DNA from 3 places in the Streptomyces poriticola genome. Region 1 is predicted to be linked to each of the others. Evidence: predicted binding sites of a transcription regulator. Region 1 holds the regulator's gene; each other region holds the start of a gene.
The links. Region 1 encodes HspR, which represses chaperone genes until heat shock. Its sites were predicted from a motif close to TTGAGNNNNNNNNNCTCAA; they were not measured.

Region 1 (10,125 bases):
TCGGTGAGGTCCTCGATGTCCCTGCCGACGACCGGGACGTCGAAGTCGACCTCCTTGAGCCATTCCAGGCGCTGCTTCTTGGCCAGGCCCCAGGGGTTGCCCTTCTTCTCCAGGTTCTTGAGCATCGTGCCCGCCTCGGAGGGGAAGCTGGACTCGATCATGACCTGGTAGCGGCGCATGTCGACGATGTGGTCGACGTGTTCGATGTCCACCGGGCACTGCTCGACGCAGGCGCCGCAGGTGGTGCAGGACCACAGCACGTCCGGGTCGATGACGCCGCTGTCCCCGGCCGTGCCGATCAGCGGGCGCTCCGCCTCGGCGAGGGCGGTGGCGGGGACCGCGGCCAGCTGCTCCTCGCTCGCCCTCTCCTCGCCCTCCATGGTCTTGCCGCCGCCGGCCAGCAGGTAGGGGGCCTTGGCGTGGGCGTGGTCGCGCAGGGACATGATCAGCAGTTTGGGGGAGAGCGGCTTGCCGGTGTTCCAGGCCGGGCACTGCGACTGGCAGCGGCCGCACTCGGTGCAGGTGGAGAAGTCCAGCAGGCCCTTCCAGGAGAACTGCTCGACCTGCGAGACGCCGAAGACGTCGTCCTCGCCGGGGTCGGTGAAGTCGATCGGCCTGCCGCCCGAGGTCATCGGCTGCAGCGCGCCCAGCGCCGTCCCCCCGGCCGCGTCCCGCTTGAACCAGATGTTCGGGAAGGCCAGGAAGCGGTGCCAGGCCACCCCCATGTTGATGTTCAGGCTGACTGTGATCATCCAGATCATGGTCGTGCCCAGCTTGATCATCGCGAAGAGGTAGACGAGGTTCTGCAGCGCGCCGACGCTCAGTCCGTCGAGTGCGAGCACCAGGGGGTACGAGGCGAAGTACGCGGCCTCGTAGTGGTCCACGTGGTGGATCGCGCCTTCCAGGCCGCGCAGTACGTAGATGGCGAGGCCGATGGTCAGGATGACGTACTCGACGAAGTACGCCTGGCCCATCTTCGAGCCGGCGAAGCGGGACTTGCGGCCCGGCCGGGACGGCAGGCTGAGGAGCCGGATGACGATCAGCGCCGCGATACCGAGCGTCGTCATCGCGCCGATGAACTCGATGTACATCTCGTACGGCAGGAAGCCGCCGATGACCGGCAGCGTCCAGTCGGCCTGGAACAGCTGCCCGTACGCGGTGACGATCGTCGGCGGCAGGGTCAGGAACCCGATGGCCACGAACCAGTGGGCGATGCCGACGATGCCCCACCGGTTCATCCGGGTGTGGCCGAGGAACTCCCGTACGAGCGTCACGCTGCGCTGGTAGGGGTTGTCGGTCCGGGTGCCGGCGGGGACGGGCTGGCCCAGTTTGAAGTACCGGACGAACTGGCCGACGGCGCGCGCGAGCAGCGCCACGCCGACCACGGTCAGCACCAGCGACACGACGATCGCGGTGAGTTGCATGGGGGGCTCCTCGGGCCTGCCAGATCTATTACTAAGCGGTAACTTATGCAGTTCGTTCGAGAGTACCTGCATCTTCTGCCGCACTGTAGTCAGGGCTGCGGTGATCTGTGTCGCTGAGGCAACCCTGACCCGTGTGGGTGTCGTGCACACTCTGGCGGTCGGGGATGTGCGGTGTCCGGTGGGCGTGCCGTTCGTAGAAAATCATGATATTCGGCCTATTTTAGGGCCGTGCTCTACGGGATCGCCGCCGCCACCGTCTCCTTCCTCCTCGCCGCCCTGCTCACCGCGCTGCTCCGGGCGCCCGCCCTGCGGCTCGGCGTCGTCGACCGGCGCCGGCGGCGGCCCGTCCCGCTGCCGGGCGGGGTGGCCGTGGTGCTGTCGACCGGGCTGGTCGTGGCGGCCCTGCACGGTACCGGCGTGATGCCGCTGGGGCCGCGGTCGGCCGCGCTGGCCGTCGCCGGCGGTGTTGTCGCGGCGCTGGGGCTGGCCGCCGACGCCTGGCGGGTGCGGCGGCGGTGGCTCGCCGCCGGTACGGCCGTCGCGGCCGTGTGGGTCGTGCCGTACGGGGAGACGGGGGTGGTCGCCGGGGTGCTGGCGGCCGGCTGGATCACCTGCGTCGCCGTCGCCTTCCTCGGACTCGACCACGCCGACGGACTGGCCGGCACGGTGGCGGTCGTCACGGCCTTCGGGGCCGGGCTCTGCGCGGCGGCGGAGCTGATGGACGGGCTCGCCGTGCTGCTGAGCGCGCTGGCCGCCGCGCTGACCGGGTTCCTGCTGCACAACTGGCATCCGGCGCGCGCGGGGCTCGGGGCGTGCGGGGCGCTGTGCACGGGTTTCGTGCTCGCCGCGGCGGCCGTGTTCACCCGCGCGGTGCACGATCCGGCGTCCGGCGCCGGGGTGCTGTTCGCGCACGCCGGGGTGCTCTTCGCGCTCACCGTCCTCGTCGTCGCCGACGCCGTCCTCGTCGCCCTCTCCCGGTGCCTGGCCGGACGGCCGCCGCTGCGGGGCGGACCCGACCATCTCGCCCACCGGCTGCGGCGGCTCGGGTTCACCGCGCGGGGTGCGGTGGTGCTGCTCGGTACCGGGACCTTCGCGGGGGTGCTGGTCGGGGTGCTGGTGCACGTCGGCTGGGCGGGAGAGGGGGCGGTGCTGTGGGTGGCGGGCGGTACGGCCGTCGCCGTACTGGGGCTGCTACGGGTCCGCGGGGTGTACGGCACCGGGCGGCGCGCCTGCGCGACGCGACTCCCCCGTGCGACGCGCCGCGCGTACGCGACGGGGCAGCCGTTTGCGGCAGGGCAGCCTGACGCGGCGGGGCAGCGCTACGGGAGCCGGCGGGCGGGCTCCGACGGCACCGGCCGCCCGGGCGCACTCGCACGAGCCGTGCACCGGCCCGCAGCAGCCCGGCCCGCAACTCCCCGGCCAGGAGTCCCCCAGTCCGCTACTCCCGGGCCAGGAGTCCCCCGGTCCGCCGCCGCCCGGCCCGCACCGCGCACCCGGCCGGCTCGGCCCGCCCGGCCGACCGGGGTCCCCGCGTACCGGGACCGGCCCGCGCGTCCCGCCGTCCCCCCGGGGCCGTGCCCGCCCGCACGGGACGCGCACCCACCCGCCGCGACCGCGCCGCTCCCGCCGCCGCTCCCGCCGCCGCCCCCGCGGTCCGCGCCACCCCCGCCCCCCGTGCCCCCGGTGCCACCCGTGCCCCCGGTGCCACCCGCGCCATCCCGTCGCGCGCCCACCGCGGCGGACTCGCCCGCCTCCGCGGCCTTTCCGGTCCGTCAGGCGCGACGCCCGGCGACCACGCAGGTCAGAGACGTGTTGCGTGTAAGGAACGGATAAGAGTTGAGTCCGTTCGACTCAGCTCTGTTGACCCGGTCGGGGCCGTCGTGCACACTTGAGCCTGTTCCACTCAAGTCAGCTGGAGGAATCAACCATGGCACGTGCGGTCGGCATCGACCTGGGCACGACTAACTCCGTCGTCAGCGTTCTGGAGGGCGGCGAGCCCACCGTCATCACCAACGCCGAGGGCGCCAGGACCACGCCGTCCGTCGTCGCCTTCGCCAAGAACGGTGAAGTGCTCGTGGGTGAGGTGGCCAAGCGCCAGGCGGTCACCAACGTGGACCGGACCATCCGCTCGGTCAAGCGCCACATGGGCACCGACTGGAAGATCGAGCTCGACGGCAAGCCCTTCAACCCGCAGCAGATCAGCGCCTTCGTGCTGCAGAAGTTGAAGCGGGACGCCGAGGCCTACCTGGGCGAGAAGGTCACCGACGCGGTCATCACCGTCCCGGCGTACTTCAACGACGCCGAGCGGCAGGCCACCAAGGAGGCCGGCGAGATCGCGGGCCTGAACGTCCTGCGGATCGTCAACGAGCCGACGGCCGCCGCCCTGGCCTACGGCCTGGACAAGGACGACCAGACGATCCTCGTCTTCGACCTCGGTGGCGGCACCTTCGACGTCTCGCTGCTGGAGATCGGCGACGGCGTCGTCGAGGTGAAGGCCACCAACGGCGACAACCACCTCGGTGGTGACGACTGGGACCAGCGCATCGTCGACTACCTGGTCAAGCAGTTCCAGTCCGGCCACGGCGTGGACCTCAGCAAGGACAAGATGGCCCTCCAGCGCCTCCGCGAGGCCGCCGAGAAGGCCAAGATCGAGCTGTCCTCGTCCACCGAGACCTCGATCAACCTGCCGTACATCACCGCGTCCGCCGAGGGCCCGCTGCACCTGGACGAGAAGCTCACCCGCGCCCAGTTCCAGCAGCTGACCACCGACCTGCTGGAGCGCTGCAAGACGCCGTTCCACAACGTCATCAAGGACGCCGGCATCGACCTGTCCGAGATCGACCACGTCGTTCTCGTCGGCGGCTCCACCCGTATGCCCGCCGTCGCCGAGCTCGTCAAGGAGCTGACCGGCGGCAAGGAGGCCAACAAGGGTGTGAACCCGGACGAGGTCGTCGCCATCGGCGCCTCGCTCCAGGCCGGTGTCCTCAAGGGCGAGGTCAAGGACGTCCTGCTGCTGGACGTCACCCCGCTGTCCCTCGGTATCGAGACCAAGGGCGGCATCATGACCAAGCTGATCGAGCGCAACACCACGATCCCGACCAAGCGCTCGGAGATCTTCACCACGGCCGAGGACAACCAGCCGTCCGTGCAGATCCAGGTCTACCAGGGCGAGCGCGAGATCGCGGCCTACAACAAGAAGCTCGGCATGTTCGAGCTGACCGGTCTGCCCCCGGCGCCGCGCGGCGTCCCGCAGATCGAGGTCTCCTTCGACATCGACGCCAACGGCATCATGCACGTCACGGCGAAGGACCTCGGCACCGGCAAGGAGCAGAAGATGACCGTCACCGGCGGCTCCTCGCTGCCGAAGGACGAGGTCGACCGGATGCGCCAGGAGGCCGAGAAGTACGCGGAGGAGGACCACGCCCGCCGCGAGGCCGCCGAGAGCCGCAACCAGGGCGAGCAGCTGGTCTACCAGACCGAGAAGTTCCTCAAGGACAACGAGGACAAGGTCCCGGGCGAGGTGAAGACCGAGGTCGAGGAGGCCGTCGGCGAGCTCAAGGAGAAGCTCAAGGGCGACGACACGGCCGAGATCCGCACCGCCACCGAGAAGGTCGCCGCCGTCTCGCAGAAGCTGGGCCAGGCCATGTACGCCGACGCCCAGGCCGCGCAGGCCCCGGGCGGCCCCGAGGGCGCCGCCGACGGTGGTGCCAAGGCCGCCGACGACGACGTGGTGGACGCCGAGATCGTCGACGACGAGCGCAAGGACGGTGCCGCGTGACGGAGGAGACCCCGGGTTTTGAGGAGAAGCCCGACGTCCCCTCCGGCGCCACCCCCGACGACGCCGAGCCGAAGGCCGCCGCCCCCTCCTCGGAGGCGGGGGCGGCCCCGGCCGGGGACGCGAGCCAGGACGCGGGCCTGACCGCCCAGCTGGACCAGGTGCGCACCGCGCTGAGCGAGCGCACCGTGGACCTCCAGCGGCTCCAGGCCGAGTACCAGAACTACCGCCGCCGGGTCGAGCGGGACCGGGTAGCGGTCAAGGAGGTCGCCATCGCGAACCTCCTGACCGAACTGCTGCCCGTGCTCGACGACATCGGCCGCGCCCGCGAGCACGGCGAGCTGGTCGGCGGCTTCAAGTCCGTCGCCGAGTCGCTGGAGACCGTCGCGGCCAAGATGGGTCTGCAGCAGTTCGGCAAGGAGGGCGAGCCCTTCGACCCGACGATCCACGAGGCCCTGATGCACTCCTACGCCCCGGACGTCACCGAGACGACGTGCGTGGCGATTCTGCAGCCCGGGTATCGCATCGGCGAGCGCACCATCCGCCCCGCGCGGGTGGCCGTGGCCGAGCCGCAGCCGGGCGCGCAGACGGTCAAGCCGGCCGAGGAGGGCACCGAGGCGCAGGCGGACTCCGCGGAGAACAAGGAGAGCGGTGGCCCGGACGAGGGCTGACGTGAACACCGAGGGGAAGGAGGGACGTCGGGGATGAGCACCAAGGACTTCATCGAGAAGGACTACTACAAGGTCCTCGGCGTCCCCAAGGACGCCACCGAGGCCGAGATCAAGAAGGCCTACCGCAAGCTCGCCCGCGAGAACCACCCGGACGCCAACAAGGGCAACGCCAGGGCCGAGGAGCGCTTCAAGGAGATCTCCGAGGCCAACGACATCCTCGGCGACCCCAAGAAGCGCAAGGAGTACGACGACGCCCGCGCCCTCTTCGGCAACGGCGGCTTCCGCCCCGGGCCCGGGGCGGGCGGAGGCTCCTTCAACTTCGACCTGAGCGACCTCTTCGGGGGCGGCGCCCAGGGCGGCGCCGGTCAGGGCGGCGGACAGGGCGGCGCCGGAGGCTTCGGCGGCGGCATCGGTGACGTCTTCGGGGGCCTGTTCAACCGCGGCACCACCGGCACGCGGACCCAGCCCAGACGCGGCCAGGACATCGAGTCCGAGGTCACCCTGAGCTTCACCGAGGCCATCGAGGGAGCGACGGTCCCGCTGCGGATGTCCTCCCAGCAGCCCTGCAAGGCCTGCTCCGGCACCGGCGACAAGAACGGCACGCCGCGGGTGTGCCCGACCTGCGTCGGCACCGGACAGGTGGCCCGGGGCTCGGGCGGTGGCTTCTCCCTCACCGACCCGTGTCCCGACTGCAAGGGCCGTGGGCTGATCGCCGAGGACCCCTGCGACGTCTGCAAGGGCTCCGGACGCGCCAAGTCCTCGCGGACCATGCAGGTGCGCATCCCGGCCGGGGTGTCGGACGGCCAGCGGATCCGGCTGCGCGGCAAGGGCGCGCCCGGTGAGCGGGGCGGCCCGGCGGGCGACCTGTACGTGGTGGTCCACGTCAAGGAGCACCCCGTCTTCGGCCGCAAGGGTGACAACCTCACCGTCACCGTCCCGGTCACCTACGCCGAGGCGGCCCTCGGCGGCGAGGTCCGGGTGCCGACCCTGGGCGGGCCGCCGGTCACGCTGAAGCTGCCGGCGGGCACGCCCAACGGGCGCACCATGCGGGCCAGGGGGAAGGGCGCGGTCCGCATGGACGGCACCCGCGGCGATCTGCTGGTCACCGTCGAGGTGAGTGTCCCGAAGGACCTGACGGGGAAGGCTCGTGACGCGCTCGAGGCGTATCGCGAGGCGACCGCGGGCGAGGATCCGCGTGCGGAGCTGTTCCAGGCCGCGAAGGGAGCTTGATGGAGATGGACGGCCGTCGACGCAATCCGTATGAACTGACCGAGGACACCCCGGTCTACGTCATCTCGGTGGCGGCCCAGCTCTCCGGTCTGCACCCGCAGACCCTGCGCCAGTACGACCGACTGGGCCTGGTCTCCCCGGACCGCACGGCCGGCCGGGGCCGCCGCTACTCGGCCCGCGACATCGAACTGCTCCGCCAGGTGCAGCAGCTGTCGCAGGACGAGGGCATCAACCTGGCCGGGATCAAGCGCATCATCGAACTGGAGAACCAGGTCGCCGCGCTGCAGTCCCGGATCGCCGAGCTGCAGGACGCGCTGGACGGCGCGGCCACGGCGATGCGCCAGCGCGAGGCCGCGGTGCACGCCTCGTACCGCCGCGATCTGGTGCCGTACCAGGAGGTCCAGCAGTCCAGCGCGCTGGTGGTCTGGCGACCGAAACGCCAGCAGTCGGACTGACGCCGACGTGTCGCGGGAGCCTCTCCGGTACGACTCCGGAGGGGCTCCTCCGTCGCTCCGGCGACCGTACCGGGGGCCCGCGCGCGGCTGCCGTGCGTGCTGACGGCCGGTCAGTGCGTCGGTGGGTACTCCGGAAGGGGGAACTCCCCGCCGCCGGTGGTGCGGGACGGCGGCGGTGCTGTGACCGGCGCATGTACACGCGTCAATGGGATCCCCGCGGTTTGTTCACGGATCCTTCGCGAGGTCAGCGGAGTGTGTTGTTCCCATCTCGTTAAGTGGTTTCCCTTGACGCCGGTGGCGGGTGACGCGTTGTCTTTTCAGTCACATGGGCCGCACTGCAGTGCCCACGTCCCGAAAACGCACCTGAAGTGAGCCCCCGCATGCGCCGTATCGCCATATCCGTGGCCGCGTCCACCATGACCCTCTCGCTGGCCGGCTGCGGGGTGCTGGGCGCCTCGGAGAGCGCCGGCGAGGCGAGTCCCACCAAGGGCAACGACATCACGGTGGGGCTGCTGCTTCCGGAGACCGCCAACACCCGGTACGAGCAGTTCGACTACCCGATCTTCAAGGACAAGATCGCCGAGCTCACCAGTGACGAGGGCAAGGTCGAGTACGCCAACGCCGACGCGAGTGCCGACAAGCAGCTGGCGCAGATGCAGCAGATGATCGACGACCGGGTCGATGTGATCGTGCTGGACGCCGTCGACTCCTCGTCGATCGCGGCCGGGGTGCAGAAGGCCAAGGACGCCGGCATCCCCGTCATCGCCTACGACCGGCTGGCCGAGGGGCCGATCGACGCCTACATCTCGTTCGACAACGAACTGGTCGGCGAGGTCCAGGGCCGCTCCCTGCTGGAGGCCCTCGGTGAGGGGGCGGACAGCTCCTACAAGATCGTGATGATGAACGGCTCGCCCACCGACCCGAACGCCAAGCAGTTCAAGGCGGGTGCGCTGTCGGAGCTGAACGGCAAGGTGACCATCGCCGAGACCTTCGACACCAAGGACTGGAAGCCGGAGAACGCCGAGGCGAACATGGCCGAGGCGATCGCCGCGATCGGCAAGGACAACATCGCCGCCGTGTACGCGGCCAACGACGGCATGGCCGGCGGTGTCATCAAGGCCCTGGAGGCAGCGGGCGTCACCGACCTGCCGCCGATCACCGGCCAGGACGCGGAACTGGCGGCGGTGCAGCGGATCGTCACCGGTGAGCAGTACATGAGCGTGTACAAGTCGTACCCCGAAGAGGCCGAGAACGCCGCGGAGATGGCCGTCGCCAGGGTCCAGGGCCGCGACATCCAGTTCGACGCCCTCGCCCGCGACCGCGTCGACAGCCCCACCCACAAGGGCATTCCCGCCCAGCTGGTCCCCGTCCTCGCCCTGACCCAGGAGAACATCGAGGACACCGTCATCGCCGACGGCATCCACAAGGTCTCCGACATCTGTACGGCACCGTACGCGGCCGCGTGCGAGGAGATCGGCCTGAAGTAGCGGGCCGCCGATGCCGCCCACCCGCGGCGAAGGGGGCATTTCGGTCGCCGTCCCCGGGAGAGCCGTGTTGCGGACCCGGTCCCGGCCGCGCATAGTTGCGCTGCGGAAAGAGCCGGGAACCGGGGGTGGGATGGGCGATGGCCGGGCACGGCGTGGATGAGCATCCACACGGTGCTGACCGACTGTGCGAGGCCGGGGATCGGGTGTACTCCCGGGCCGTACGGCGGGGCCGCGTGCCGCGCACGGACGCCGAGACCGTGCCCTGCCTGCTGGAGCTGGCCCTGCTGCACCCCGATCCGGACGACATGGAGTGGCTGGTGCCGACCTCCCCGCAGGAGGTCATGACCCGGCTGCTGCGCTCGGTGTACGACGAGGTCAGCGCCGGTCAGCGACGGGTGGGTTCGGCGGTCGCCGCCTTCGAGTGGTACGCCGGGCTGGGCCGCCAGCTGCGCCCGGCGGCGGCCGAGGGCGGGGCGGCCATCCGGGTCCTGGACGGACTGGCCCGGATCCAGGCCGCGATGGACGAGGCGACGGAGGCGTGCACGAGGGAGGTGCTCACCGTGCAGCCCGGCGGCATCCGCCGCGAGGCCGAGCTGTCGGAGGGCCTGCACCGGGCGCTGGCGCTGCGCGGGCGCGGAGTGCGGATGCGGGACCTGTACACGCATGTGGCGCGGCACGGGCAGGGGCTGCTCAACTACCTGGAGCTGATGGGCGACGCGGTCGAGGCCCGGACCCTCGACGAGGTCATCGACCGGCTGATCCTCTTCGACCGCACGGTCGCCTTCATCCCCGCCAACACCGACCGCACGATGGCACTGGAGCTGCGGCACCCAGCGCTGATCGCCTATCTGGTGACGGTCTTCGAGCGGCTGTGGCGGCTGGCCATCCCGCTGACCGCGCCGCTGCCCGACACCGGCATCGAGGGCATCTCGCACCGCGAGCGGTCCATCGCGGCGCTGCTGGCGGAGGGCCATCAGGACGCGGTGATCGCCGAGCGGCTCGGCATCAGCGTGCGCACCTGCCGGGCCCATATCGCCCGGTTGTCGGAGACCCTGGGCGCGGCGAGCCGTACCCAACTGGGTG
Region 2 (10,125 bases), on a different contig from region 1:
GAAACAAGTGAGGTTCTGCGCCAGAAGGGAAGGAGGTACCCGCACCCGGCGCGGGGCTCGCGCGGGCCTCTGCCTGCTCACACGTGTCCTGCTGCGTGGACGCCGTGGGATCTTGTGGTGCCGCCTCGAACTTTACGTCAACTTGGTACGGACGGCAGGCCCGGAAGAGTGACAAGGATCCGGCAACCGCGCTCGGATTCGGCCACCCGGATCCGGCCGCCGTGCAGGTCCACGGCCCAGCGGGCGATCGCCAGGCCCAGCCCGGTGCCGCCGTCGCTGCCCGGGCCGTGCGGCCGTGAGACCGACCCCCGGTTGAACCGCTCGAAGACCCGGTGCCACTCGGACCGGGGGATGCCCGGCCCCTCGTCGAGGACCTCCAGCTCCAGCGACTCCTGCAGCGTCCCGCGCCGGGCCCTGAGCGTCACCCGGCCGTGCGGCGGACTGTGCTTGACCGCGTTGTCGACGAGGTTGGCGACCACCTGGTGGATGCGCTCCGGGTCGGCGTGGGCGGTCAGCTCCGGCGGCGCGACGTCCAGGTGCAGATGGACGTCGGTACGGGAGTGGTTGCCGGATCCGGAGGCGATGCCGGCCCGGGCCGAGGCGACCATGTTGGCCTCCTTGAGCACCCCGGACAGATACGGCCACACCTCGAAGCGCCGGGTGCGCAGCGGTACGACACCGTTGTCCAGGCGGGACAGGTCCAGCAGGGTCTCCACCAGCCGGCCGAGCCGCTCGGTCTGCCCCAGCGCCGTCCGCATGGTCTCCGGGTCGGCCTCGGTGACCCCGTCGACGATGTTCTCCAGCACCGCGCGCAGCCCCGCGATCGGGGTGCGCAGTTCGTGCGAGACGTTGGCGACCAGCTCCTTGCGCTGACGGTCCTGGGCCTCCAGGTCGTCGGCCATGCGGTTGATGGTGACGGCCAGGTCGCCGAGCTCGTCACGGCGGTTCTCACGGACCCGGCGGGTGTAGTCGCCGTGCGAGATCGACCGGGCCACCGCGTTCATCTCGTCCAGCGGCGCGGTCAGGCCGTGGGCGACGAACTGCGTGATGAGCAGCGTGGCGATCATCGAGAAGACGGTGATGAAGCGCAGTTCGGTCTTGGTGTGCACGGCGATCACCGAGAGTCCGGTGGTGATCAGCACCGAGGTGACGACGAGTGCGCCCAGCTTGGTCTTGATCGAGAACGGGCGTACGCCGCCCCAGGGCTCCCCGGGGCTCCTCCGTGCGGCCTGCCGCCCCTGGCTCATGGCGTCGGCGTCTCCAGCGCGTAGCCCACGCCGTGCACCGTGCGGATCCGCTCGGCGCCGATCTTCCGGCGCAGCGCCTTGATGTGGCTGTCGACGGTCCGGGTCCCGGATGCGTCGGCCCAGTCCCACACCTCGGCCAGCAGCTGCTCGCGCGAGAGCACCGCGCGCGGGGTGTTCGCCAGGCACACCAGCAGATCGAACTCGGTGGGCGTGAGATGCACGTCCTCGCTGCGCACCCGGACCCGGCGCTGCGCGTGGTCGATCTCCAGCTCGCCCAGGCGCAGGATGCCGCTGCGCGGGGTGGTGGCGGCGATGGCGGCCCGCTCCACGCGGCGCAGCAGCACGTGCACGCGCGCGGCCAGCTCCCGCATGGAGAACGGCTTGGTCATGTAGTCGTCGGCGCCGACGCCGAGCCCGACCAGCATGTCCGTCTCGTCGTCGCGCGCGGTGAGCATCAGCACCGGCACCGGGCGGGCGGCCTGCACCCGCCGGCAGACCTCAAGGCCGTCGAAGCCGGGCAGCATGATGTCGAGGATCAGCAGGTCGGGCTGCCAGGCCTCGGCCGTCTCGACGGCGGACGGGCCGTCGCCCGCCGTTTGCACCAGGAACCCCTCGGCGCGCAGGCGGGTCGCGATGGCGTCGACGATCGTCTGGTCGTCCTCGACCACGAGCACCCGGCGCTGCGCGCCCGGCGTCGCCGTCGTGCCGTTGTGGGAGGTCTGTGTCTGCTCCATCGCCCGCCCCTGAGGTGTGCTTACCGGAATCCGTGGGGTGATCCCTCGTCCGCGCAGGACTGCGCTTGACGCTTGAATGACCGCGTCAGGGCAGCAGCGTACGGGGAGCCACCGGGCCTTTGCTATCCAGGACCGACGCCGAGATGAACCACGTCCGGAACGCCCCGGGCAACGGGGATCTCTTCGGTACGCACCCGCTGGAACCCGGCATTACGCAAGGATTCTTCGAATTCGGGGGAGGGTTTCGCCGACCACACGGCGACCACTCCGCCGGGCTTCAACAGCCGTGCGCAGGCGGTGAGTCCGGCCGGCGCGTACAGGGTCTCGTTGCCCTCGGTGACGGTCCAGCCGGGCCCGTTGTCGATGTCCAGGCACAGGGCGTCGTACGTGGCGCAAGTCTCATTGACGTACCTGGTCAGATCCGCCTCGACGATCTTGGTGCGCGGGTCGGCCAGGGCCGCGCGGGTCAGTCCGGACAGCGGCCCGCGCCGGTGCCAGTCGATGACGGCGGGTTCGCGCTCGACGACCGTGATCCCGCCCCAGCGGGAATTCGCGGCTGCATGCGTCAGCGAGAATCCGACCCCCAGTCCGCCGATCAGCACGTGAGGTGCCGGGCGCTCGCCGGAGGCGTCCAGCGCGGCGAGCGCCGCATCGACCAGCCGGCGCTCCGAGCGGCCGTCCGAGGTGTCCATCAGGAAGCAGCCGTTGGCGATGATCTGCAGCAGCCCGCCGTGCCGGCGCAGCACCACCTCGCCATGGGGACCGTCGCGCCGGTCCAGGACCTCGGGGATGTCGTACACGAGGGACATCCGGCCATCCTGGCACTCCGCTGACGGTTTGTTGACGGAATCGGGAACTCGGGGTGACGGGGCGTGCAGGGGGTGTCCCGGGAGCGGTCCGCGATCGCCCACAGCGAACGCGGGGAACAATCCCCGGCGGCCGAGCATTGAGTCGGCATAACTCAACTTGACTGCCGAAGGGGAGATCATGGCTGCTGAGTCCACGGAGTTCACACCGCTCACCCTGCCCGTGCTGCCGCTCGACGACGAGGTCGTGCTGCCCGGGATGGTGGTCCCGCTCGATCTGAGCGACCCCGAGGTGCGGGCCGCGGTCGAGGCCGCCCAGGCCGCCGCGCGGTCCGAGCCCGGAAAGCCCCGCGTGCTGCTCGTCCCGCGCCTCGACGGGACATATGCCCGCACCGGTGTGCTGGGCACCGTCGAGCAGGTCGGCCGGCTGGCCGACGGCGACCCCGGCGCCCTGGTCCGTGGCCGCGGACGGGTGCGGATCGGCGCGGGCACCACCGGTCCCGGTGCCGCGCTGTGGGTGGAGGGCACCCGGGCCGACGAGAGTGTCCCCGTGCCGCTGCCCGGGCAGATCGGCGAACTGGTCAAGGAGTACAAGGCGCTCGCCACCTCCTGGCTGCGCAAGCGCGGCGCCTGGCAGGTCGTCGACCGGGTCCAGGCCATCGACGACGTCTCCGCGCTCGCCGACAACTCCGGATACTCGCCGTTCCTGACCACCGAACAGAAGATCGAGCTGCTGGAGACCGCCGACCCGGTGGCCCGCCTGAGGCTCGCCACCCAGCAGCTGCGCGACCACCTCGCCGAGCAGGACGTGGCCGAGTCCATCGCCAAGGACGTCCAGGAGGGCGTCGACAAGCAGCAGCGGGAGTTCCTGCTGCGGCGTCAGCTGGAGGCCGTGCGCAAGGAGCTGCGCGAGCTCGGCGGCGAGAAGGACGGCGAGGAGTCCGACGACTACCGCGCCCGCGTGGAGGCCGCCGACCTGCCCGGGAAGGTGCGCGAGGCCGCCCTCAAGGAGGTCGACAAGCTGGAGCGGTCCAGCGAGGCCTCCCCCGAGGGCTCCTGGATCCGCACCTGGCTCGACACCGTCCTCGAACTGCCGTGGAACGAACGCACCCAGGACGCCTACGACATCCAGGGTGCCAAGGCCGTCCTCGACGCCGAGCACGCCGGACTGGACGACGTCAAGGAGCGCATCACCGAGTACCTGGCGGTGCGCAAGCGGCGCACCGACCGGGGTCTGGGCGTCGTCGGCGGGCGGCGTGGCGGGGCCGTGCTGGCCCTGGTGGGCCCGCCCGGAGTGGGAAAGACCAGCCTCGGTGAATCGGTCGCCCACGCCATGGGCCGCAAGTTCGTCCGGGTCGCCCTCGGCGGCGTCCGCGACGAGGCCGAGATCCGCGGCCACCGCCGCACTTACGTGGGCGCGCTGCCCGGCCGGATCGTCCGCGCCGTCAAGGAGGCCGGGTCGATGAACCCGGTGGTGCTGCTGGACGAGATCGACAAGGTCGGCTCCGACTTCCGCGGCGACCCGGCCGCGGCCCTGCTCGAGGTCCTCGACCCCGCGCAGAACCACACCTTCCGGGACCACTACCTCGAGGTCGAGCTCGACCTGTCCGACGTGGTCTTCCTGGCCACCGCCAACGTCCTGGAGGCCATCCCGGAGGCCCTGCTGGACCGCATGGAACTGGTCCGGCTCGACGGCTACACCGAGGACGAGAAGATCGTCATCGCCCGGGACCATCTGCTGCCCCGGCAGCTGGAGCGGGCGGGACTCGGCGGCGACGAGGTCACCATCGACGAGAGCGCGCTGCGCCGGCTGGCCGGCGAATACACCCGCGAGGCGGGCGTGCGCAACCTGGAGCGGTCCGTCGCGCGGCTGCTGCGCAAGGTCGCGGCCCAGCACGAACTGGGCGAGCGGGAGCTGCCGTTCACCGTCACCGACGGTGATCTGCGCGCCCTGATCGGCCGGCCGCACCATGTGCCCGAGTCCGCCCAGGACCCGGCCGAGCGGCGCACCTCCGTGCCCGGCGTGGCCACCGGCCTCGCGGTGACCGGGGCCGGCGGCGACGTGCTGTACGTGGAGGCGTCCCTGGCCGACCCGGAGACCGGCGCCGCGGGGCTGACCCTGACCGGTCAGCTCGGTGACGTGATGAAGGAGTCGGCGCAGATCGCGCTGAGTTTCCTGCGCTCGCGCGGAGCCGAACTGGAGCTGCCGGTCGCCGATCTGAAGGAGCGCGGCGTACACATCCACTTCCCGGCGGGCGCGGTGCCCAAGGACGGCCCGAGCGCCGGTATCACCATGACGACGGCGCTGGCCTCCCTGCTGTCGGGCCGGCTGGTGCGCACGGACGTGGCGATGACCGGCGAGGTCTCGCTGACCGGGCGGGTGCTGCCGATCGGCGGGGTGAAGCAGAAGCTGCTCGCCGCCCACCGCGCGGGCGTGACGACCGTCGTCATCCCCAAGCGCAACGAGCCCGATCTGGACGACGTCCCGGCCGAGGTGCTGGACAGCCTCGACGTCCACACCGTGACCGACGTCCGTCAGGTCCTGGAGCTGGCGCTGTCCCCGGCGACGAACGGGGCGGCGCCGCAGGTCCCGGCGGCGGCGTGACGGAGCCGCCGGGGAGAGGCGAGGCCCGGGCCCCGTGAGGGAGGCCTGGGCCTCGCCGCACGCCCCCGGGGCGGGAAGCCGCCGAGGGCCGCGGGCCCGCTCAGCCGAGGGCCAGGGCGCGGACCCGGTCGAGGGCTCCGTTGAAGCGGTTGTGGTCGCCGACGATCGGCCCGGAGGAGGTGTACTGCCACATGGTGTAGTACGGCCAGCCCGCCGGCAGTTCGCCCACCGCGGAGGCGTACCGGGCGATCCACAGCGGGTTGGCGGACGCGAAACCGCCGTGGTTGCCGGTGCACTGCTTCCACCAGCTCGTGGCCGTGTAGATGACGGCGTCCCGGCCGGTGCGGGCCTTGTAGGTGTTCAGGAAGTCGCGGATCCAGGAGACCATCTGGCTCTGCGTCCTGCCGTAGCAGGCCGCGCCGTACGGGTTCCACTCGATGTCCAGGGCGCCGGGCAGGGTCTTTCCGTCGCCGGACCAGCCGCCGCCGCGGTCGACGAAGTAGTGGGCCTGGGCGGCGCCGCTGGTGGTGTCCGGGGTGGCGAAGTGGTAGGCGCCGCGGATCATGCCCACGTTGTACGAGCCGTTGTACTGCTGGGCGAAGTAGGGGTTGCGGTAGTACGTCCCCTCGGTTGCCTTGGCGTAGGCCCACCGCACCCCGCTGGTCCACAGGCCGGTCCAGGCGACGTCGCCCTGGTGGCTGGAGACGTCCACGCCCTCGGTCCGGGCGGCGCCGCCGGGGACGGGGGTGCCGTGCTGCCCGTCGTGGGCCAGGACGCCCGTGCCCATGCGGGCCGAGCCGCGGGCCGGGATGTCGGCCGCAGCTGCGGACGGTGCGGTGATTGCGGTGAGGGTCAGGGACGAGGCGGCGAGCAGGACTCCCGCGGCGGCGTGGCGCCGGCTGCGGGGCGATCCGGTTCTGCGCACGGACATGACGTGCCTCCGAAGGCTCGGTGGTGCCCGGTGGGGGTGACGACCGGCAGGGGAGGCCCGCGGGATCTGATGGCGTGGGCATGCCAGTCGGGTCGCGCATCATCGACGCTACGCACGTAGAACGCCCGGTGGGAAGGGTTCCGGAGGCTGCCGTTGGTCTAAGCCTGCGAAATACTTGCCACGCTGCAGCGATGGCGGCGGGCGGCGGAAACTTTCAGGACCGTAAAACCTCAGGCAGGGGCTGACGTGCACGAAGACGGAATCGACGGCGGACCGGGAGCCGAATCCGGGGGTGGGTCCGTCGGAGGTGGGTCCCGGCGGGGGTCCGGACGTGGTGTGGACCAGCCCGAGTTCCTGGCGCTGGAGCGCGAACTGACGGTGCTGCTGCGGCGGGCCCGGGCCAACCAGGGCGAGATGGCCCGGGAGGTGCATCCGGACCTGGAGTCGTCGGCGTACGGGCTGCTGGTCCGGCTGGGGGAGTGCGGTGCGCAGCGGGCCACGGAGCTCGCCGGCTACATCGGGGTCGGCAAGGCGACCATGTCCCGCCAGCTGCGCGCCCTGGAGGACCTCGGCCTGGTCGCCCGCGAACCCGACCCCGCGGACGGCCGCGCCTGGCTGATCACCCTCACCCCGGAGGGCCGCGAGCGGGTCGGCCGGGTGCGCGAGGCCCGCCGCGCCCGCTACGCCCGCCGACTCGCCGACTGGGACCCGAAGGCGGTGGCGGAACTGGCGCGGCTGCTGCACGAGCTGAACCTCGGCATGGAGAAGTGAGCCGGGCCGTAGGGCTCGGCGGAGCGAGCCGGGCCGTACGGCTCAGAGCTCGGCGTACACCACCGTCGCGTCGTCGTGTGTCTTGCTCCGCCCCAGGAACGCCCGCTCCGTGTCCGCGAGCTCCAGCTCCCGCACCCGCTCCACCAGCGCCCGCGCCCCCTCCTTCCGCACCAGCCCCAGGCAGTCGGCCCAGTCGCCCTCCCGGAACCGCTCCACCCAGCGCGCCGCCCCGTCCGTCAGTGCGGCCAGCGCCCGCACCTCACCGCGCGGCAGCACCCCCGTGACCGCCCGGGCCGCGACCGCGGGATCGGCGGCGGCGGTGAAGAAGCCGCCCTCCCGGTTGCGGAGATCGGCGTCGATCAGCGCGTCCGTGGCCAGTGCGGAGCGCGGCAGCCGGGCCAGCCGGTCGTCCAGGACCGCGCCGACCGTGCCGTCGGCGGCCTCCACCAGCAGCACCGAGTCGGACAGCACCAGGTACTCGACCGCGCTCGGCGTCCAGCGCGCCAGGACGACGGTGGCCTGCGGGGTCCGGGAGTGAGAAAGGTCACAGGTTCCGCTGTGGGTCTCGGCGGTACGCGCGATGGCGCGGGAAAGTGCCTCCGCCAGGGGAACATCCGGGAGGGAAACGGTCAGTTCGGTCAGCGCGCCGCCCAGCCGCGCGGTGAACCAGGGAACGGAATGCAGACAGCCCGTTCCGTCCGCCGGTGGCGTCACCCCGTCGAGCACGACGAGTGAACCGCCCTGCCCGGAGGCCGGAAGTCCGACGCTCGCGAAGTCCTCGTTGGGCCGGTCCGGGTCACCCGGTCGCGACAACAGCTCCGTACGCATCAGGCCAGTCTGCACGACCCCTTCACACGGTCCGCAAACGACCGGCAACGATCGTACAAACCCCTCGACTCCGCAGGTCGGGTGCCGGATTTGGGGCAGATTGCAGTACTCCGGGAAGCGGCGGCGGCGAATCCTTGCACCACCCGCCGCAGACGTCCAACCGGCACGCCGCCCGGACCTGTCGCATGCGCCACGGGAACTTGCTCCCCAACTCCCGTCCGATGTTCACTCCTTCGAGTGGCGGGTCAGGTGATGCACGTGCACCACCCACCGGCACTGGGAGGGTCGGGGACCGGTGGGGGGCCGCCCCGCTCCTGCCGAGAGCTCGGGGGGAGGGTGCATGCACCGCCCGGTCCGTTGACGGAGCGCCACCCGGTCCCACGGGTACACGAGTTCAGGAATGCGAGCACCGGTGCAGAAGACGCGGCCTCGTCGCACAGGCAAGCAGAAGGCCCCCGCGGGGGGCACCGAGCCGACCCCCGGCACCCCCGACGCCGCCGGACCTCCCGGACCCCCGGTCGGCAAGGGCCGCCCCACCCATGTGCGCAACCGCCTCATCGTCGCCGTCGCCGTCGTGGCCGCCGCCATCGCCGCGGCCGGCGCCCCGTCGGTGATCGCCGCCTCCGGACAGCTGCACGACTCCCAGGACCTGGTCACGCTCGCCGAACAGACCCAGGACGCGCTCACCCTCGCCCACTCCCTGGCCGACGAACGCGACGAGGTCACCCCCTACATCGCGGCCGGCCGACCCGAGTCGAGGGCGCCGTCGGAACAGCACAGCGCCCGCGTGGACCGGCAGGTGGAGGAACTGCGGGAGGACACCGACACCCCCGCCGCGCTGCGCGGGGACCTCGACTCCATCGCCGCGCTGCGGCGCGCCGCGCTCACCGGCAAGAGCACCGCGCTGGAGGCGCACCGGGCGTACTCCGATGCCGTCGCCGGACTGCACGCCCTCGCCGTACAGCTGGCCGAGCAGATGCCGCCCCGCGCGGGCGGCGGCGCACACGCCCTCGCCGAACTGGACACCGCCGTCCAGCAGGCCGCCGCCACCCGAGGACTGCTGCTCGCGGCGCTGAACGTGCCCACCACCACGCAGACCGTCATCGACCCGATCACCGGACTGCCGACCGAGACCACCACCTCGTCCGAGGCCGACACGGAACGCCGCGACGCGCTCACCGCCGCCGCCCAGCAGGCCCGGGTCCGCTCCGACGCCGCCCTCGCCGACTTCCGCGACAGCGCACCCCGGCAGGTGCGGGACAGCTACGGCGCCACGGTCGCCGGACCCGAGGTGGACGCCGCGGACACGTACCTCGCCGACCTCACCGACCAGCCCGTCCTCTCCGAGGACGACCTCGGCACGAGCGTCAAGAAGCTGGACGCCGCACTGTCCGCCCGTATCGACGCCATGCGCGGCGCCGAGTCCGCCCTCTACGACCGCCGCACCAAGGCACTGGAGCAACTGCGCGACGACGACGTCACCGCGCTGGAGATCCGCATCGCCCTGCTCGGCGCCCTGATACTGCTCGCCGTCGGCATCGCCACCGCCATGGCCCGCACCCTCACCCGCCCGCTGTCGGTGCTGCGCCGCGGCTCCGCACGGCTGGCCGAGGCCGAGAACCCCGCCGCCGAGGAACCCGTCTCCTTCACCGGCCGCAACGACGAGTTCGCCCGCGCCATCCGCTCCGTCAACGCGCTGCACGCCCAGGCCGTGGCCCTCGCCGAGCGGGTCACCACGCTGGAGGGCGACCGCAAGCACCTGGTCGCCCAGCGGCAGAAGATGGCCGACGCCCGTGAGGAGCTGCGCACCGAACTCGACGCCTCCGCGGCCCGGCTGAAGGTGCTGCGCAACAGCATCGGCGGCACCTTCGTCAATCTCGCGCTGCGCACCCTCGGCCTGGTCGAGCGGCAGCTCGCCGTCATCGAGGGCCTGGAGGATCGCGAGCAGGACCCGGAGCGGCTCGCCACGCTGTTCAAGCTCGACCACTTCGCCACCGTGATGCGCCGGCACAGCGAGAACCTCCTGGTCCTCGCCGGCGCCGAGCATGTCCAGCACAGTGCCGGCCCGGTGCCCCTGGTCGACGTGGTCCGCGCCGCCGTCAGTGAGATCGAGCGGTACGAGCGCGTCCGTATCGCCGCGCTGCCGCCGCACGCCCACGTCGCGGGCTTCGCCGCCGACGACCTCTCCCATCTGCTGGCCGAA
Region 3 (10,125 bases), on a different contig from region 1:
CGAAGACCGAGGAGCCGTTCTCCACCCCGCGGTCCTGGCACATGCTCTCCGACGCGCTGCACTCCTTCGGCCGCGACCTCGACGAGGACACCCTGAACGTGCTCGCCCACGGCACGCTCACCCCGCGCCACGCCACCGCCTTCTGCGGCTACGTCAAGATCGTCCGCAGCCGGTACGGCATCGAGGCGATCCTCAAGGGCGAGGCCCGCTGGCCGCACCGCCTGCAGGACCGCGACCTGCTCTACTACCTCGCCGACTCGTTCCGCGGACGCCTGGTCAAGGAGCTGCCCGCGACCAGGGACCACATGCCGGCCCAGGGCCGGCAGACCGCGTACCGCGCCAAGTCGCTGCTGGTGCAGCTCGCCGAGATCTCCGTCGAGGTCGCCCAGAGCGTCATCGCCCCCGACGCCGACGGCAATCCGGTGCTGCCCTCCTGGTTCCTGGTGGAGGCGGCCCGCGACATGCCGCGCCTGGTGGAGGCGCGCCGGTGAGCCGGACCCCGGCGCGGAGGAAGCGCGACCTGGCGGCGGAGGCGTTCGAGGCGGGTCTTGCGCTGGTGCGCGCCAATCCGGCGCTGGCCGCGGTCGAGTCCGACGTCTGCCGCCGCGAGACCTGCGAACTGGCACCCCGGGACGGGCTGGTCCGCGTCGACTCCGACGGTGTACTGCACGCCCACCCGGTCCGGACGGCCGACCCCGCCGACTGGGCCTGGGCCCTCGCCCACGCCTCTCTCCACCTGGGCTTCGGACACGTCCCGGCCGCCAGGGGGAAGCGGGTCCAGCCGGACCGGTACGAGCGCGCCGCGCGCTGTGTCGTCGTCAACCGCTTCCTGCAGTCGTTCCCCGTCGGACATCCGCCCGAGGAGCTGCCCCAGGCCTACCCGGACGGCGACGAGGAGCAGCTCGCCGCGCGCTGGCGGCGCGACGGGCTCCCGGCCCGCTACGCGCGCTGCGGCACCGCGGGCGACGAACCCGACCTGCTGCTGGTCGAGTGGTACGGCTGGTGGGGGCAGTCCCCGGACCGGCAGCTGGCGTTCGCCACCGCGCTGACCCGCACCGTGTCCACCGCGATGGACGTCGCGGGCGGCCGGCGCGACACCCTGGACGGCGAGGCGCCCCCACGGCGGCCCTGGGAGAAGGCGCTGAGCTGGTTCGTCTCCTCCTATCCGCTGCTCGGCGGCATCGCGGCCGGCATCAAGCTGGTCGCCGACGCCGAACTCGCCCGCGCCCACGGCATCGCGATCGCCGCCGTCGACGCCGGGGCGGGCGAGATCTACGTCAACCCGCTGCGCCACCTCGAGGACGAGGAGTGGCGGTTCGTCCTCGCCCACGAGATGCTGCACGCCGCCCTGCGCCACGGAGACCGCTGCGGCACCCGCGATCCGTACCTGTTCAACGTCGCCTGCGACTTCGTCGTCAACGGCTGGCTGGCGGACATGCAGGTCGGCACGATGCCCGAGGGCCTGCTGCACGACCGTGAGCTTGCCGGGCTGTCCGCCGAGGAGGTCTACGACCGCATCGCCGGCGACCTGCGGCGGATGCGGCGCCTGTCCACGCTGCGCGGCAAGGGCGTCGGCGATGTGCTCGGCGCCCCGCTCGGGCCGCCCCGCGCCCCCTGCGACCTGGACGGCTTCTACCGCCGCGGCCTCGCCCAGGCCTGGATCTGCACGAGCAGCAGGCGCGCGGCTTCCTGCCCGGCGGCCTGGTCGAGGAGATCCGCGCGCTCAGCCACCCGCCGCTGCCCTGGGACGCCCGGCTGGCCCGCTGGTTCGACGAGTTCGTGCCCCGCCCCGAGCCGCTGCGCAGCTATGCGCGCCCCTCCCGGCGCCAGGCGGCCACCCCCGGCATCCCGCGCGCCGGACGGTACTTCCCGCCCGAGGAGACGGCCCGCTGCACCTTCGGTGTCGTCCTGGACACCTCCGGCTCCATGGACCGCACCCTGCTCGGCAAGGCGCTCGGCGCCATCGCCTCCTACGCCGAGGCCCGCGAGGTGCCCGCCGCCCGCGTGGTCTTCTGCGACGCCGCCCCGCACGACGCCGGATATCTGCCGGTGACGGAGATCGCCGGGAGGGTCCGGGTGCACGGCCGCGGCGGCACCGTACTGCAGCCCGGCGTCGACCTGCTGCACCGCGCCGGCGACTTCCCGCCCGGCGCACCGGTGCTGATCATCACGGACGGCTGGTGCGACGTGCTCCGGGTGCGGCGCGAGCACGCCTATCTGATCCCGCAGGGCGCGCGGCTGCCGTTCAGTGCCAGGGGGCCGGTCTTCCGGGTGAGTTGAGCCGGAATGTGATCGGATGGTGGCCGCAGCCCCGCACCGGGGCCGGCGGGACCCGTCCGAAAGGAAGAACCGTGGCAACCACGCGCTCCGCACACACCGTCTGGGAAGGCAACCTGCTCGAGGGGAACGGAGTCGTCACCTTCGACTCCTCCGGCATCGGCGGGCAGCCGGTGTCGTGGCCGTCGCGCGCCGAGGAGGCGAACGGGAAGACCAGCCCGGAGGAGCTGATCGCCGGCGCCCACTCCAGCTGCTTCTCCATGGCCTTCTCCAACATCCTCGCCAAGGCCGGCACCCCGCCCACCAAGCTGGTCACCTCCGCCGACGTCACCTTCCAGCCCGGTGAGGGCATCACCGGCATCCACCTCACGGTGGAGGGCACCGTCCCCGGCATCGACCACGACGCGTTCGCCGCCGCCGCCGAGGACGCCAAGCAGAACTGCCCGGTCAGCCAGGCCCTGACCGGCACCAGCATCACCCTGACGGCGAAGCTCGCCTGACGCGGCCGTCCCCCACGCCTGGGCGCGCCGGCACTCCCACGCGCCCTTGACAACGGCACACTCAAGTTTTGTGCTGGAGAGCGTAGGTACCCGTAGTGCCCTGGCGGAAGGGGACGGCGATGGGACGTGCGGTCGGGATCGATCTCGGGACGACGAACTCGGTGGTGGCCGTGCTGGAGGGCGGTGAGCCCACCGTCGTCGCCAACGCCGAGGGGGCGCGCACCACCCCGTCGGTGGTGGCCTTCGCCAAGAACGGCGAGGTGCTGGTCGGCGAGGTCGCCAAACGGCAGGCCGTGACCAACATCGAGCGCACCGCCCGCTCCGTGAAGCGGCACATGGGCGAGGCCGCGTGGCGCTTCCCCGCCGAGGGCGACGTCGACGGCACCCGGTACCGGGCGCAGGAGCTGTCCGCCCGTGTGCTGCAGAAGCTGAAGCGGGACGCGGAGGCCTATCTCGGCGAGGACGTCACCGACGCGGTGGTCACCGTACCGGCCTACTTCGACGACACCCAGCGGCAGGCCACCAAGGAGGCCGGGGAGATCGCCGGCCTGAAGGTGCTGCGGATCATCAACGAGCCCACGGCGGCGGCGCTGGCCTACGGCCTGGACAAGGAGAACGACCAGACGGTGCTCGTCTTCGACCTCGGCGGCGGCACCTTCGACGTGTCCCTGCTGGAGATGGGCGAGGGCGTCATCGAGGTCAAGGCCACCAACGGCGACACCCACCTCGGCGGCGACGACTGGGACGAGCGGATCGTCGAGCACCTCGTCAAACGCTTCAAGGGCCAGTACGGCGTCGACCTGGGCCGGGACAAGATGGCGGTGCAGCGGCTGCGGGAGGGCGCCGAGAAGGCCAAGATCGAACTGTCCTCGTCCACCGAGACCACCATCAACCTCCCCTACATCACGGCCTCCGCCGAAGGCCCCCTCCACCTGGAGGAGCGGCTGACCCGTGCCCAGCTGCAGGAGCTCACCGCCGACCTGCTGGAGCGCTGCAAGAAGCCCTTCCACCAGGCGGTCAGCGACGCCGGCATCGAGCTGTCCGCCGTCGACCACGTGATCCTGGTCGGCGGCTCCACCCGGATGCCCGCCGTCACCGACCTGGTCAAGGAGCTCACCGGCAAGGACCCGCACAAGGGCGTCAACCCCGACGAGGTGGTCGCCGTCGGCGCCGCGCTCCAGGCGGGCGTGCTGCGCGGCGACGTCAAGGACGTGCTGCTGCTCGACGTCACTCCGCTGTCCCTCGGCATCGAGACCAAGGGCGGCATCATGACCAAGCTGATCGAGCGCAACACCACGATCCCCACCCGGCGTTCGGAGATCTTCACCACCGCAGCCGACAACCAGCCCTCGGTCGGCATCCAGGTCTACCAGGGCGAGCGGGAGATCGCCTCCTACAACAAGAAGCTCGGTGTCTTCGACCTCACCGGCCTGCCGCCCGCCCCGCGCGGCGTCCCGCAGATCGAGGTGGCCTTCGACATCGACGCCAACGGGATCATGCACGTCTCGGCCAAGGACCTGGCCACCGGGCGCGAGCAGAAGATGACGGTCACCGGCGGCTCGGCGCTGGCCAAGGACGACATCGACCGGATGGTGCGGGACGCCGAGCAGTACGCCGAGGAGGACCGCAGGCGCCGCGAGGCCGCCGAGACCCGCAATCAGGCCGAGCAGCTCGTCTACCAGACCGAGAACTTCCTGCGGGACACCACGGACGGCATCCCGGCCGACACCCGATCGGACGTCGAGTCGGCCGTCGCCGACGTCAAGTCCCTGCTGGAGCGCGACGCCGAGACATCCGCGCTGCGCGAGGGCGTCGAGAAGCTCGCCGCGGTCAGCCAGCGCATGGGGCAGGCGATGTACGCCCGGAGCCGGCAGGAGCCGACGGCCGAGGACGGTGCCCGCGACACCGCACCCGACGACGAGTCCGTGGTCGACGCCGAGATCGTCGACGACGACCGCGACGACCGCGACGACCGCGGCGGCCGGACCGAGGACCGGCAGGGGCCGGCCGCCTGAGCGCTCCGCCGGAAGTGCCGCGCTGTGCCGTCGCTCGTCCGCGGCGCCGTCGCGGCTGGTCGCGCTGTTCCCCGCGCCCCTTCAGGGCACCGCTGAACGGCGGCGGACTCCGCCCGACCTGCTCGGTCCGGCCCCCCAGTCCGGCCCCCCGGTCCGGCCGCCCAGTCCGGCCCCCCAGTCCGGCCGCCCAGTCCGGCCGCCTAGTCCGGTCGCCTAGTCCGGCCCCCCAGTCCGGCTGCCCAGTCCGGCCGCCTAGTCCGGTCGCCTAGTCCGGCCCCCCGGCCGGTGCCGGCGGCCGGGGCGGCCGGTCCGGAAGGGTGGCGCAGACCGCGTCCAGCACGCACGCGTACGGCGTGCCGAAGTCCCGCAGCCGGGCGCGGAGCCCCTCCAGCGCCGCCCGGTGCTCGGTCAGCGGGCCGGTGTCACCGGTGCGGGAGGTGAGCTCGAGGACCGCCGGCAGGAAGTCGGGCGGCTCCTCGCCGGTGAGCCGCAGGCCGTGGGCGTCGTAGAGCTCCCGGAAGCGCTCCGGCGACCCTCCGTCCGGTCCCGTGCCGCCGTGCGCCCACCGGCCCAGCCGGAGACTGTGCCGCTCCTGGCGGTCGAAGACCTCCACGTAGTGGGCCTGGAGCTCCCGCTGCGGGGTCACCGCCGCATGGTCGGTGAATCCCCGCAGCTGGGGGGCCGCCTCGCGCAGCAGCGGCAGCCGGACGCGGAAGTCGTCGTCGGGGTAGGTCAGACAGAGCGCGGCGGCCTGGTACAGCACCTCGAAACCCGGCATCACGCCTCCCTGTGCCGCGGACGGGGCTTACTCGCCCTGGACCCGAACCTAGGTGCGGGCGGGGGAACGCACCCGTTCGCGGCGCCCGTACGGGTGCCCGTACCCCTCAGTAGGTCTCGCGGTACTCCCGCAGGATCTTCCCGGTGCGCTGCGTGGACGCGGCACGGGCCGTCATGTGGTCCAGGACCTCCAGATGCGCGGAGACCTCCTTGCGGGAGTCCAGATACAGCGCACCGGTCAGATACTCGGTGAAGACCATGTCGGGCAGCTCCGGCTCGGCGAACCGGAACAGGGTGAACGGCGCGTACGTCCCCGGGTGCGGCCCGGACGCGAACTCGGCGAGCTGCAGCGTCACCCGGTCCCTCGCGGCGAACTCCAGCAGCCGGTCCAGCTGTTCGCGCATCACCCGGCTGTCGGCGCTCACCGGCCGGCGCAGCACCGTCTCGTCCATCACCACCCACAGATGCGGCGGCTGCGCGGTCTGGAGCAGCCGCTGCCGCTCCATGCGCAGCGCCACATGCCGCTCCACCGACTCCCGGCCGCCGGAGGTGCCGATCGTGCCGCTCTCCAGCACGGCGCGCGCATAGTCCTCGGTCTGCAGCAGCCCCGGCACGAAGTGCGGCTCGTAGGACCGGATGATCCGGGCGGCACCCTCCAGGCTGACGTACAGGCTGAACCAGTCCGGCAGCACATCGTGGTACCGCTGCCACCAGCCCGGCTGGTTCGCCTCCTCGGCCAGCGCGACGAAGGCGGCCACCTCCTCCTCCGGCACCCCGTACGCCGTCAGCAGGATCTGCACATAGGGGATCTTCAGGGCGACGTCGGCCGTCTCCATCCGCCGCACGGTCGCCGGTGCCACCCGGAGCACCCGCGCGGCCTGGTCGCGCCCCAGGCCCGCCGCCTCGCGCAGCTCCTGCAGCCGTCTGCCCAGCACCACCTGCCCCACGGTCGGTGCGGCCCGTCGCTCGCTCACGCCACGCCCTCCCCGACGCGCCCGGATCCCACGGCAGTCTGCCACGGCCCCCGGCCCGCCTCACAGGGGCGGGCGGGCACCGGGCGGCATTACCTGGCGGGTAATCGACCAGGTCCGGCCGGGACGGGATCGTGGACGCACACCGGGTCCCGGGCCGGCGTACTCCGGCCCGGGCCCGGCTCCCGCAGCCCCTGCACGACCCGACGGAGGGTGACTCGTCATGTCCGCGAACCAGTTGGCCGCTCTCGCCCGCACCTCCGACCCGCACACCATGCTGCGCCGCTTCCTGGCCCTCGACGCCGTGGTGACCGGTGCGAACGGACTCGCCTACCTCGCGCTCTCCGGGCCGCTCGGCCGGTTCTTCGGCGCCGGCCCGGGGCTGCTGCTCGTCCTCGGCGTGTTCCTGGCGCTCTACGCCGCCGCCGTCGCCCTGCTCGCCACCCGGCAGCACCCGCCCGCGCTCGGCGTCCGGGCGGTGGTCGAGGCCAACCTCGCCTGGGCCGCGCTGAGCTTCGTCGCCCTGGGCGTGTGGCTGACGCCCACCACGGCCGGCGCGGTCTGGGTGGTGCTCCAGGCCCTGGTCGTCACCGGCTTCGCGCTGCTGCAGTACGCGGCATCGAGGGAGCGTCAGGGCAGCAGCGTCTGAAGGTACTTGACCGTCGCCGGATCGGCCGGGAGCAGCGTCTCGATGGCCAGCTCGGCGACGGTCACGTCCATCGGTGTGTTGAAGGTGGAGATCGAGGAGATGAACGACAGCGTCCGCCCCTCGTGCTCGATCTGCAGCGGCAGCGCGAAGTACGGCACCGGGTCGTCCGGTTCCCGGCCCGGCGCGTCCTCGGGTACCGGATAGCCGGCCACCTCCTCGTACAGCGCACGCAGCTCCCCCGAGCGGTGCAGCCCGATCTGCCGCTCCATCTGGGCCAGCAGATGCCCGCGCCACTCGCGCAGATTGCGGATCCGCGGCGCCAGGCCCTCCGGATGCAGGGTCAGCCGCATCGCGTTCAGCGGCGGCTGCAGCAGATGCTCCGGAAGCCCGTCCATGAGCAGATGGATCCCGCGGTTGGCGGCCAGCACCCGGTAGGTCGCGTCGACCACCAGCGCCGGGTAGGGCTCGTAGCCGCGGATCAGCCGTTCCATGCCCTCGCGCACGGCGTCCAGCGCCGGGTCGTGCAGCGGGGTCTCCGGGTAGCGCGGTGCGTAACCGGCGGCGAGCAGCAGCGCGTTGCGCTCCCGGACGGGCACGTCGAGATGCTCGGCCAGCCGCAGCACCATCTCCTCGCTCGGCCGGGAGCGGCCCGTCTCGACGAAACTGATGTGCCGGGCGGAGGAGCCGGCGCGCAGTGCCAGCTCCAGCTGGCTGACCCGGCGCCGCTCCCGCCAGGCCCGCAGCAGCGGGCCCACGCCCTGGGCGGTGGCGGCGGAGCCGGAGGTGAGAGCGGTCATACCCCAAGACCGTAGCCGACCCGGCGTCCCGGCCGGAGGTGCCGGGCCCCCGGCGACCAGCGCCGGAACCCGCCCGCTGTGGCAGGCTGTTCGGTACCGGACGATCCGTGCGGAAGGAGCGCCCCCATGCCCGTCGAACCGCTGTCGCAGAAGGAGATCGAGGACCTGCTGGCCGAGCTGCCCGGCTGGTCGCTCCAGGGAGACCGGCTCACCCGTTCCTACCGGCTCGGCTCGCACGCCGCGGCGACGGCCATGGTGGTGCACATCGCCCAGGTGCAGGACGAGCTCGACCACCACTCGGAGCTGACTCTCGGCTACCGGACCGTCTCGCTCAGCGTGCACACCCACAGCGCGGGCGGCGCCGTCACCGCCAAGGACGTCGAGCTCGCCCGCAGGGTCGAGGAGCTGTCCGCCGGCCACCGGGCCCACTGAGGCGGCGTGCTCGACTACGACAAGGAAGCGGCGCACTACGACGACTCGCGCGGCGGCGAGCCACGCGCCTCGGCCGCCGCCCGGGCGGTCCTGAGCCTGCTCCCCGGCCGCCCGCGCGACCTCCTCGACGTGGGCTGCGGCACCGGAATCGTCACCCGGCGGCTGGCCGCCGGCCGGGAGGGCCTCAGGGTCACCGGCGTCGACCGGGCCCCCGGCATGGCCCGGCACGCCGCCGTCCGCCTCCCCGGCGCCGTCGTGCTGGCCGACTGCCGCCGGCTGCCGTTCCCGGGCGGCCGGTTCGACGCCGTCACCGGTGTGTGGCTGCTACACCTGGCCGCCGACAGCGCCGAGGTGCAGCGCATCGTCGGCGAGTGCGCGCGGGTGCTGCGCCCCGGCGGGGTCTGGGTCACCACGGTCGACAAGGGGCCCTCCCACAACGTCGGCAGCGACATCGACGCCGTCCTCGCCGCCCGTCGGCCGAGCCCGGTCCGGGACCGTGCGGCCGCCGTCGAGGAGTACGCCCGCGGTCACGGCCTGATCCCCGCGGGGCAGGCCCGCTTCACCGGCGTCGGCCAGGGCCGCAGCCCCCGCCGGACCATCGCGGACCTGCGCCGCGGCTGGTTCGTCACCCTCCCGCCGGGCCACCCCTGCGCCGACGGCTTCGCCGCCCGCCTGGCGGCCCTGCCCGACCAGGACCGCCCCCGACCGGACCCGGTGTTCACCCTGCGGGCGTTCCGGAAGCCCCCGCCCGAGGGGGTGTGACGGGCCGGACGGACCGGGCCGCGCGGGGTGCCGGGCCACCCCGCGGTCCGGCTCCTTGCCGCCCTGGCAACAGAACTTGCCGGAGCGTGGTGCGGCGGCGCACGCTGACGGCACCGCGAGCGAGAGGGTGACCGCCATGCCGCACGACCACCAGCATCACGACCAGCACCAGCACGATCAGCGGGGCGACGGACGCCAGGGCGGTCACCACCGCCATCCCGGGCACGGCCACGGGCACGACCACACGGACATCGACTGGGTGGCGATGGCCCCGCTGCTGGAGGCGCAGGCCGAGTTGTACACACCGCTGTACCAGCGGGCCGCGGCCTGGCTGGCGCAGGAGGTGACCGAACCCGGCCTGGTCGTCGACGCGGGCAGCGGTCCCGGCGTGGTCTCCTGCGTCTTCGCCGACGCCTTCCCCGGCGCCCGGGTGGTGGCCGTCGACGGTGCCGGACCGCTGCTGGAGCGGGCACGCGACCGTGCCGACCGCCTGGGGGCCGCCGACCGGTTCACCACGCTCACCGGTGAGCTTCCGGACGTCCTGGAGAACCTCGACTACCCGGCGGATCTGCTGTGGGCCAGCCAGAGCCTGCACCACCTGGGCGACCAGCGGGCAGGCCTGGCCGGGTTCGCCCGGGCCCTCGCGCCCGGCGGTACGCTGGCGATCCTGGAGGGCGGTCTGCCCGCCCGGTTCCTGCCCCGGGACATCGGCATCGGGCGGCCGGGCCTGCACGCGCGGCTGGACGCCGCGAACGAGGACGTGTTCGCCGAGATGCGGGCCGATCTGCCCGGCTCCGTCTCCGAGACCGAGGACTGGCCGGCGCTGCTCAGCGCCGCCGGACTCAAGCCCGCCGGCACCCGCAGCTTCCTGCTGGACCTGCCCGCCCCGCTCTCCGACCGGGCGCGCGCCTATGTCGCCGAGAACCTGTCCCGGCTGCGCGAGCG

Region 2: the regulator HspR is predicted to act here: its motif matches at 2,928-2,946, upstream of lon (endopeptidase La).
Region 3: the regulator HspR is predicted to act here: its motif matches at 2,824-2,842, upstream of dnaK (molecular chaperone DnaK).

Annotation. Positions count from the first base shown of each region.
Region 1 is NZ_JBAGKH010000006.1:284,516-294,640, reverse strand. It holds gene V5O46_RS13185 ((Fe-S)-binding protein) at 1-1,424, opposite strand, end outside; gene V5O46_RS31910 (MraY family glycosyltransferase) at 1,653-3,257, shown strand; gene dnaK (molecular chaperone DnaK) at 3,352-5,202, shown strand; gene grpE (nucleotide exchange factor GrpE) at 5,199-5,870, shown strand; gene dnaJ (molecular chaperone DnaJ) at 5,904-7,100, shown strand; gene V5O46_RS13160 (heat shock protein transcriptional repressor HspR) at 7,106-7,555, shown strand; gene V5O46_RS13155 (substrate-binding domain-containing protein) at 7,936-9,042, shown strand; gene V5O46_RS13150 (helix-turn-helix transcriptional regulator) at 9,180-10,125, shown strand, end outside.
Region 2 is NZ_JBAGKH010000021.1:104,200-114,324, reverse strand. It holds gene V5O46_RS23155 (sensor histidine kinase) at 138-1,247, opposite strand; gene V5O46_RS23150 (response regulator transcription factor) at 1,244-1,981, opposite strand; gene V5O46_RS23145 (spermidine synthase family protein) at 2,104-2,790, opposite strand; gene lon (endopeptidase La) at 2,969-5,392, shown strand; gene V5O46_RS23135 (lysozyme) at 5,493-6,323, opposite strand; gene V5O46_RS23130 (MarR family winged helix-turn-helix transcriptional regulator) at 6,570-7,094, shown strand; gene V5O46_RS23125 (hypothetical protein) at 7,137-7,922, opposite strand; gene V5O46_RS23120 (sensor histidine kinase) at 8,323-10,125, shown strand, end outside.
Region 3 is NZ_JBAGKH010000002.1:66,737-76,861, reverse strand. It holds gene V5O46_RS03075 (ATP-binding protein) at 1-491, shown strand, start outside; partial or broken gene V5O46_RS03070 (vWA domain-containing protein) at 488-2,280, shown strand; gene V5O46_RS03065 (OsmC family peroxiredoxin) at 2,352-2,777, shown strand; gene dnaK (molecular chaperone DnaK) at 2,897-4,792, shown strand; gene V5O46_RS03055 (nitrate reductase molybdenum cofactor assembly chaperone) at 5,058-5,570, opposite strand; gene V5O46_RS03050 (helix-turn-helix domain-containing protein) at 5,677-6,543, opposite strand; gene V5O46_RS03045 (hypothetical protein) at 6,764-7,189, shown strand; gene V5O46_RS03040 (helix-turn-helix domain-containing protein) at 7,171-7,986, opposite strand; gene V5O46_RS03035 (4a-hydroxytetrahydrobiopterin dehydratase) at 8,113-8,418, shown strand; gene V5O46_RS03030 (class I SAM-dependent methyltransferase) at 8,425-9,180, shown strand; gene V5O46_RS03025 (class I SAM-dependent methyltransferase) at 9,317-10,125, shown strand, end outside.